DNA from 2 places in the Paenibacillus sp. PK3_47 genome. Region 1 is predicted to be linked to the other one. Evidence: riboswitches for the same ligand, from Rfam matches in the RefSeq annotation. Region 1 holds a riboswitch; the other holds the start of a gene.

Region 1 (4,900 bases):
CCTGGCTCAGGCTGCGGGCTGCTGATGGTGACTGAATCTACCACCGGGGTATTCATTCCGCCAAAATAGATCAGAATACGGTCCGCTTCCTTAAGCGGATAGGAATCCATCCCTAATTCAGGATACATCCATTCTCCGCCTCGATGGACAAGAAAAGTCCAATAGCCGCCGCCGTAAGTGCCGCCCTTAATCCCGTTAATTCCGTCAACCATACTGCCAAACGGATATACAGTAATATCGAGCGGGATATTGCGGGCCGCCGTGAGCTGTTTCAGCGCATCCAGAGCATTGATGGCCGTTAGCTTGCCTTCTGCCACTGTTCCCTGCGGTCCTTCAACAGACAGGTGAACTGCTACACCTACCTTCAATGCTTGCTTATGTTTAACAATTGCCGGAGTTTTGCCTTCCGCATAAGCAGTGACGGCCAATTCGTAATCTCCTGCCGGCAGACCTGATTCAAAAACAGCAACGCCTTGATCATTTGTAGTTACGCTGATGCCGCCTGCAGTGACTTGAACGCCTGCTGCCGGGGATGTAACCGTACTAGTAGCATATGTCACATCATCGGTTACCCAATGTTTTTGTGTTACTGCAACTGTAAATTTCTCGTCTGGCTCAGGCTGCGGGCTGCTGATGGTGACTGAATCTACCACCGGGGTATTCATTCCGCCAAAATAGATCAGAATACGGTCCGCTTCCTTAAGCGGATAGGAATCCATCCCTAATTCAGGATACACCCATTCCCCGCCTCGATGGACAAGAAAAGTCCAGTAGCCGCCGCCGTAAGTGCCGCCCTTAATCCCGTTAATTCCATCAACCATACTGCCAAACGGATATACAGTAATATCAAGCGGAATATTGCGGGCCGCCGTGAGCTGTTTCAGCGCATCCAGAGCATTGAGGGCCGTTAGTTTGCCTTCTGCCACTGTTCCCTGCGGTCCTTCAACAGACAGCGCCACATTAACGGCAGAGGGTTCTTCAGGCTGCGCAGGCTTAGGGAAGTCATACAGCTTGCCGCTGCCGCCGAGCAGATTGTAGGCAACGAGGGCCTGCAGGCCCTGCTCGGTTGCCTGTGAATTAGCAGCAGCACCTGGGGTATGTGAAAAACCGCCGCCTTGCACGAAGAAGCTCATTAATCTTCCTACAAGGTCGGTTCCATTCTTAGTAAAACGTTCCCCTGTTGGATCAATTCCGTTGGAAGTGAGCGCGATAATAGCCTGGGCAACACTTTCACTGCTGCCGCCGTAGCCACCGTTGGCATCTTGACGGGAGGATAGCCATTGTACAGCTTTTTCACCGGCTGTCTTCACTTCAGGCTTATCTTGGTACGGCGCCAACGCTGTCAGGGTCATCGCCGTTATATCAGGATCTCCGGCCGAGCCGAACAGGGCAAAACCGCCATCATCTTTTTGTTGTTTCAGAATCTCGTCTACCAGCGCTGTGCGTGTCCACTTGGCACCGTCCGGAATAGTATAGCTGCCGGAATCAAGCGCAAGCAGTGCATACACGGGTCCGTTCACCGTCTCACTGCTCATTTTGTCGCTGTTATACAGCTTCTCCAACAGGTTGTACCCTGCTGCAGAACCGCTGCCGGCGAAATTCGCCGCATCACCGCCAAGAGCTGTTATGGCAAGTACGGTCCGGGCATAATCGGTAACTTTGCTAAGTCTGCCTTCAGTCTGTACTGTGTTCTCCAACACTTGGAGATAGCTCCCCGGCACCTGGTATCCGGCCCGGGTTATCCCGATCGCCTCCCAGTCGGACTTCACACCGCTGTTTAGGATAAGCTTGACGGTGTCTTCTATAGCTTCGGATACAGTGATTTGGGGAGCGTCGGCTGCAGATACATCTGTCGCACCAGTGTCTGCTGCCGCTAGGGCTGTCTCAGCAGCAAAAGCCTGTCCTGCCGGAACAAAAGCCGAACCCAACGTTGAAATAACCAGCAATAATGCCAGACCAAGCACAAAGGACTTGGCAGAAAGAATCGTCTTCATCATTAACCTCTTTCCTATAATAATATTAGTCTTGCAGCAGACACTACAAAAAAGCATCTGCCGATACTCGCTTCACATTACCTGCCTGATTCAGCACTCTTTCTCCAGGAGCATAAATCAGCCGGATGAACGCAACCCGCCTGTCCGCACTAAATATCCCCACAAACTGAGTGGGGCCTTGCTTCAATGTGTTATCAAGTTCTTTGCGGGAGGGCCCAAAAGTTTACACATTCTGACACGCTAATAAGCCGCCCCACGAAGGGCGGCCAGGGAAAATACACAGCGAGCATAACGGTGCCAAAGCCACACCGACAGTTCATTTCATCTGCATATGTTCCGCATTCTCACCCCACGAAGAATAGAAACGTTCCGGAAAAAGGCAGGTCTCCTGGCTTATGCTTCATCGCTTCCCTCTGCCTTCCCACCCTTGATCACAGGACAGTGGCACTCCGAGAGTTGCTTCGCATTTACAGTGGCGGGTCCGCACCGGATTTGCACCGGACTTCCCTTTTAAGCGGATTCTACGCGTAGAACCGCACCTTTTCCTAGTGCTTATTAAATTTTAATTATTTTCATAATCATATCTAGTAATCTCCGGTATGTCCATAGAAAAGCTGAATGGAAAACGGTACCCGGTCAGGAGTTAGTGACTGTTACCTGCGAATGCCAACAGGATTTGAGAGATTCCAAATGTTAGTTAGTCAGCCGTTCTCCGCTTTTATTGAAGAAAATAGTCCGGCGGCGGGGATAGTTGTTGTGAGGATGATAGCGGCTTGTGCTAATGGAAATGGGCGTCAGCAGTTTTATAGGGTTTAAGGGTACCTATTTTACCGGAATCCTGAGCGACTGACCGAGCGTAACGGACACAGGGGGCGTTATTTCCGCGATTTCAGGCGCTCACAGAATCTAACGGACTCAGTGGGCCTTATTTTCAGTAAAAGTGTGCAGATGAGGTCATTTTGGTGCGAATAACGGAACCTCGGTCCGTTAGAAATAATAAGCGTGCCAAAATCAATAAATAACGGATCCTGGGTCCGTTAGCGCAGGGAATGTCCATAAAAGTAAAGCAGCGTTTCCCCGAATTACGGGAAACGCTGCTTTGTCTGGTTTTACTATGAGAAACATTCAGCTCTGTCACATTCGCAGCATAATCCGCATATGAGGTAGCGGCTCATGCTGTTACTCAGCTTCCGCATCCGCACTTGCTTCAGCGGAAGGCTCAGGGCTGCCTGTATCAGCATCCGTATCAGCAGCTGACGGAGTAGCTGACGGCGGCGTACTGCCAGGACTTGCTTCGAGCATCAGCGAGTACTTTCCGGCGGTGATCATATCACCTACCGCAACGCTGGCTCCCGCTTCAAGCAGCGCGTTGACGGTGTACGGAGCCGTGCCTGTGTTGGCGGCAGGCGCGTTCTCTGCCGCGCCGCCATCACCCTCAGCGGCCGCGTTCTCCCCCGCGCCGCCATCACCTTCAGCGGCCGCGTTCTCCGCCGCGCCGCTATCGCCCTCGGCAGGCGCGTCCTCCGCTGCGCCGCCCTCGCCCTCGGCAGGCGCGTTCTCCGCCGCGCCGCTCTCTTCCCCGGCTGCATCCGCCGCAGCCGCGTTTCCGCCGCCGTCATCCCCGGCGGCTCCAGCCTCCGGCGATTGAACGGGACAGCCGCCCCGTTCAATCGCCGTAACATCGTAGGCCACCGCGTCCCCGCCGGAGGCCGTTACACTAATCACCGCCGGGTTAAAGGCGGTGCATTCCTCAGCGTCGGCAAAGGAGAACACCAGCCGGCTGCCGGTCCCCTCCGCCCCTTCGCTGCCGAGATACACGGCAGCGGGGGCAAACGCGGCCGCAGCGGACGGCGACGGACTGGCCGCCGGCAGAGCGGCCTCCTTGCTGTCCGGGCGCAGCAGGCTGACCGCCACAATGATGCCGATCAGCACGATCCCCAGGATGGAGCCGGAGATCAGGAGCTGAAATCGGCTGCGGCTGATCCACCGCGCCAGCGGCGAAGCCAGCTTGGAGCGGGCCTCGTTGTATACATTTTGCAGGGCAGGCCCTGCGGATGACATGTAGTTTTTGCGGAATTCGCGGCTTTTGAATGCATCGCGGTCTTTGTTCAGGAAATACTTGAGCACCGCCTTGCGGTACGCCGGATGCAGCTTCTTGTTCGACACCGTGAACAGGCGGCTGTCTTGTGACCAGGCGAAGAAGCGGTAGACCGTCTCCTTGCTGTTCCCCGCTTTGCGGACCACCAGATCCATCAGCGCCTCATAATCAAGCGGACCGCCCTCGCGGTCAGCACTGTGATAAAACGCCAGCGGAAGCCGTTCGAACGGCTCGATATACAGCGTTTCCTTCAGCCAGCGCCGTCCCAGCAGCTGTACATCATCGAGCTCTTTGGGCGTAAGTCCGGCAAAAATCTTCTCATCCGGATTCTCCTCCCCGAACCAGCGGTAAGCGGCACGGAGCGCATTAGCTTTTTGCCTGCTGATGGAGTCTAGCGGCGGCTGCCAGTCGGTGATGTCCCGGTACTGCAGGAACGAAATATCGAGCAGCTGCTCCTGGGTCAGCTCATCCAGAGATACCCGGTTCAGCAGAAAACGTTCCGCAGCAACCTTAAGCTCCTGCAGCAGCGCCAGCGCCTCGGGATGTGTCCCGCCGCCTCTGCGCCGTTCTTTTTCCGCCTTGTCCACTGCTTCGTCTATGGCAGCAACTGCACCCACAGGGTCCTTATCCCGCTGCAGCTTCTCCAGCAGATAATCCTTGACCGCATCACGCACAAAAGACAGCTGCAGCGCCTCAGGCAGAAACCGTCCCCAGTGGGTGACAAACCGCAGAATATCGGATGTTCTGGCCGCTGAAGCCAGCCTCGTCTCCAAATACGGTTCAAGCAGCTTGCTGCGGAAGACAGGCT
Region 2 (4,900 bases), 550 kb from region 1:
AGCCTGAAGCCTGACTTGTACGTCAAACAAAAAACATTATACAACTTCCGTCCGGAAACGCAAGACCCTTTATCCGGACCTTCTCTTAGTCCGCCTGCAGCCTGCGCTCCACGGCTTCCAGCTTGCTGCGGCTGGTGGAAGGCTTGTCGCGGCGGTCATCGATCTTAAGTGAAGTGGATACCCGCTGCGCTCCGGCTGTAAAAGGGGACTCGTGCAGCGCCTCTACCGCAGCGAGAATTCTGGATACCGGACCTTCTATAATGGTGCCCATAGAGGTCAGCTCGTAAGTAATGCCCTCCACGGTCTGCAGCACCCGCTGCATATCGGCCACATAGCTGCTGAGGCTGGTGCTGCCCGTGCCAATCGGAATGACCGTAACTTCGCCAATCGCCATCGTTAATTCCTCCTGTTCATTTGTAACTGCATTCTGCACAGTTTAACTGTCCTCTTATTTTACCAACTGATCAGCTCTCCTACAAATCACATCAATATATAGCTGTTCCCCCTATCTCATTTACAGTGTCACGCGCACTATTTTTATGAAGTCTTTGTGGCATATTTTCGGACAATTTATGACTTTAAATATGAATTTTTGCGGATACATTGTGGATTACCTGTGGACTAACCTGTGGATCACTTGTGAGTAAGGCGGCGGATTCCGCTCCCGGCGCGGGTTTAGAAAAATGTGGTTTACAAACACAATATATTGGGTTATTTTTAACTAACGACAACAAAATATAGTGAAAACAGGTGCTTCACTCTCAACAGGAGTGCAGAAGCTTAATAGAGAAACGCGGTGAAATTCCGCTGCGGTCCCGCCACTGTAACCGGATGTACGCAGACTTTCCGGAGCCTGCGCGGCAGCATCCTCCGGCAGCAGCCACTGGGGCCTAAGAGTCCCCGGGAAGGCGCCGGAAGATTCAGCGGAAGCCAGGAGGCCTGCCTGTTTTACCGACACCATATCTAGTGCCTGCGGGAAACAGGCGAGGTGTCCGCATGCGGCCTGCACAAGCAGATCAGCCTGCCCTATTTCAGGGAATAGAGGCTGCCGATACCTGAGGGTAATAAAGCTTATCACCTTCAGGTATCGGCTTCTGCATTACACATCACCGGCAAGATCCGTACAGGGATCCTTGCCGCACCCGCATCCGGGCATTTCCCGCCTATTTGGCAGGAGATGCTTTTTTTACTGATGTCAGGAGGTTGGACTTCCTGATTATAATACCGAGGGGAGAGAGCTACATAATGACGCTGCTGGAGAAACGGTACAACGGTGGACAAGCTGCACAGGAGGTTCTTTTGGAAGAAGTTATACATTTGGGACGCGACATTATCGACAGCCGGGATCTTGACCTGCTGCGCGAGAACGCCAATTTGAACGGGGAGAGCTTCTCCGGAAAGATGAGCAAATTCGGAAGCGAGTATTCCAAATGGTATGCACGCAACTTCACCATGCCGCCGCAGCTGGTACAGGCGATCGAAGACAATGTAGTATACGTCCATGACTTGGACCAATACGCCATTGGAACGACGAACTGTATTTTCATTCCGTTCGAACGTCTTCTCCGCGAAGGCTTCAACACGGGCAACGGCAGCGTCCGCCCTCCCAACTCGATTATGACGGCGATGTCGCTGGTGGCGATTATTTTCCAGTCCCAGCAGAATGCGCAGTACGGCGGCGTATCCGCCAACAAGATCGATTTTGATCTGGCGCCATATGTGACCAAATCCTTTGCCAAGCTGTTCCGTAAAGGTCTGGAGTACTTTGAAGAAGGCCAGGCCGGTGAGCATCTGGGCGAAATCACAATGAGCCGCAGCGATCTGGCGGAGCAGTATCCGCGTTCCTTCCGTTTTGCGTTAAAAGAGACCGAGATCGAAACGCTCCAGGCCGCTGAGAGCATGATACATAATCTGAATACGATGTCCAGCCGTTCCGGCGGACAGATTCCTTTTACCAGCATTAATTACGGCACCTGTACTTCACCTGAAGGCCAGCTCGTAATCAGCTCTCTGCTGACGGCGACCATGAACGGGCTCGGCAGCGGTGAAACACCGGTCTTCCCGATCCAGATTTTCAAATGCAAGCAGGGTATCAACCAGCAGCAGGGCGATCCGAACTATGAGCTGTTCCTCAAAGCCGCCGAATGCTCCGCCCGCAGACTGTACCCGAACTTTGCCAACCTGGATGCGCCGCTTAACCTGCAGTATTACGATCCGGCTGATCCGGATACGGAATTCGCAACCATGGGCTGCCGCACGCGGGTGCTGGGCGACCGCTTCGGACGCAATCACTGCTCCGGCAAAGGCAACCTTTCTTTTAACACGCTGAATCTGGTCCGTCTGGGTCTGGCTCACGGTACCATTACAGGCCGGCGCCTTACTGCAGACGAAAAAGGCTTCTATGAGGACCTTAATCACTATATGGATATCGCCCTGGAGGGACTGCTGCACCGCTTCCGCATCCAGGCCGCCCAGAAGGCCAAGGCTTCCGATTTCATGATGCGTGAAGGGGTCTGGGAAGGCGGCGAAATGCTGGCTCCTGAGGAGAGCGTCGGCGATCTGCTGAAGCACGGCAGCCTGTCGATCGGCTTCATCGGCATCGCAGAATGCATGAAGGCCATGTACGGCAAACATCACGGCGAAGATGCAGAGGTTCATGCCAAGGCGCTTGCCATTGTCCGCCACATGCGCGAGTACTGCGACCGCAAGAGCGAAGAGCTGGATCTCAATATTACGCTGTTTGCCACGCCTGCTGAAGGGCTGTCAGGCAAATTCACCAAAGTAGACCGCAAGGTGCTGGGCTCCATCCCGGGCGTAACCGACCGCGAGTACTATACGAACTCGTTCCACATTCCGGTCTATTATGAGCTGGGTGCAGCCAAAAAAATCAGTCTTGAAGCGCCGTTCCATGAGCACTGCAACGCCGGCGCCATCTCTTATGTTGAGCTTAACGGCAACGCCCGCAGCAACCCGGCGGCTTTTGTTAAGATCATCAAATATGCGCTTGAACAGCAAATCAGCTATTTCAGCATCAATCATCCGATTGACCGCTGCTCCGGCTGCGGCTACGAAGGGGTCATCGGCACCCACTGCCCTTCCTGCGGCGCCCATGAGCACGATACCCATATCCGCCGTCTGCGCCGGGTGACCGGGTATTTGACCGGCGATTACCAGACCCGCTTCAACGCGGCCAAGCAGGCCGAAGTACGGGACCGCGTCAAGCATCTATGAATATATGCGGCTACTATCCGGAATCGATCAATGAGGGCGAGGGCATGCGGGCCGTCCTCTTCCTGAGCGGGTGCCGCCACCGCTGCCCGGGATGCTTTAATCCGAAAACCTGGAATTTCAATTACGGTGAGGTTTTCACGCTGGAGCGGCAGCATGAGATTATAGCCGAGCTGGCAGCCAATCCGCTGCTGGACGGGCTTACGCTGGCTGGCGGTGACCCTTTTTTCTCAGCGGAAGAGGCGGCGGGCTTCATTCATGAGCTGCGAAGTGTACTGCCGGACTTCCCGGTCTGGATCTACACGGGATACACCTATGAAGAGCTTACAGCCCATCCGGGCTCGCCGGAGTGGAATCTGCTGAACTTGTGCCAGGTCGTTATTGACGGACGTTTTGTGGAAGAGCTCAAAGACACCACCCTCCCCTACCGCGGCAGCAGCAACCAGCGTATCATTGATATTCCGGCCAGTCTAGCAGGTACGGAGATCATCCATTGGCAGCCTGCGGTGCTGTAGTGATAATTGTAACTTATGAACAGTTGAAGTAGGCTGCACCTCCCCTCACAGGCAAGGGCAGCCTCTGCATAATTGAATAACGGTAATTACAAAAGCACGCTAAGCCCTTTTCTTAGCTGCTTTCTGTGCCCATATACTTCAAATTTTGATATTCACAATTATCTCTAAAGTCGAAAGGATGAATGTATTATGCCAGAACTTGTAGTGAAGCCCGAAAACCGCCAGTTAGCTTTTGATGAAATCCGCCTGTCTGTTTATGCCGACCGTATCCTGAATGGCCTGGAGCACTTGAGCAAAGACAGCCTCCTGCGCGGTGTGAACTCCAAGCTGCGCCGCAGCGAGGTCAGCGGTGAAGAGATCAGCAGCGCGTTCACGATGAGCGCCCTTGAGCTCGTATCCAAAGAAGAGCCGGACTGGAAGTTTGCTGCCGCACGTTCCCTTTTGACCTCCCTCTACAAAAAAGCTGCCGTTAACCGCCGCTACAAGGCCTATCCGGACGAGCCTTACGGCGAGCTCTATCCGCTCATTGCCGAGCTTGTCAAAAAAGGCATCTACCGCGAAGAGCTGCTGACCCACTACACCAAAGAACAAATTGCCGAGCTTGGGGGCACCATTGATTACACGCGTGACCTGCTGTTCGATTATATCGGCCTGCTTACCCTGTCTGACCGTTATCTGGCCCATGATTTTGACGGCCGTGTCATGGAGCTGCCGCAGGAACGTTATATGGTTATCGCCATGTACCTGATGCACCAGGAGCCGGAAGAGAAACGGATGGAGCTTGTGAAGGAAGCCTACTGGGCCATGAGCAACATCTACATGACCGCCGCAACACCAACCATGTCCAACGCCGGTAAAAAAGTGGCCGGACAGCTCTCCAGCTGCTTCATCGATACGGTGGATGACTCGCTGGAGGGGATTTTCGACTCCAACACGGATGTAGCCCGGCTCAGCAAAATGGGCGGCGGCATCGGCGTCTACCTCGGCAAGGTCCGGGCCCGCGGCTCCGATATCCGCGGCCACAAGAATACGAGCTCCGGCGTGATCCCCTGGATCCGCCAGCTGAACAATACCGCTGTCAGCGTGGACCAGCTCGGCACCCGCAAAGGCGCTGTCGCCGTCTATCTCGACGTATTCCATAAGGACATCCTCGCCTT

The links. Region 1 has a riboswitch for cobalamin ahead of C2I18_RS16625 (S-layer homology domain-containing protein). Riboswitches for the same ligand answer to the same signal wherever they lie in the genome.
Region 2: it holds a riboswitch for cobalamin, as region 1 does, so the genes downstream of both, C2I18_RS14140 (anaerobic ribonucleoside triphosphate reductase) here and C2I18_RS16625 (S-layer homology domain-containing protein) in region 1, are expected to answer to the same signal.

Annotation. Positions count from the first base shown of each region.
Region 1 is NZ_CP026029.1:3,741,349-3,746,248, reverse strand. Features, by position in the region: gene C2I18_RS16625 (S-layer homology domain-containing protein) at 1-1,997, opposite strand, end outside; cobalamin riboswitch at 2,356-2,552, opposite strand; gene C2I18_RS16620 (GAP1-N2 domain-containing protein) at 3,174-4,900, opposite strand, start outside.
Region 2 is NZ_CP026029.1:3,190,275-3,195,174, reverse strand. Features, by position in the region: tRNA gene C2I18_RS14150 (tRNA-Thr) at 1-3, opposite strand, end outside; gene C2I18_RS14145 (MTH1187 family thiamine-binding protein) at 86-394, opposite strand; cobalamin riboswitch at 732-961, shown strand; gene C2I18_RS14140 (anaerobic ribonucleoside triphosphate reductase) at 1,246-3,231, shown strand; gene nrdG (anaerobic ribonucleoside-triphosphate reductase activating protein) at 3,228-3,743, shown strand; gene C2I18_RS14130 (ribonucleoside-diphosphate reductase subunit alpha) at 3,933-4,900, shown strand, end outside.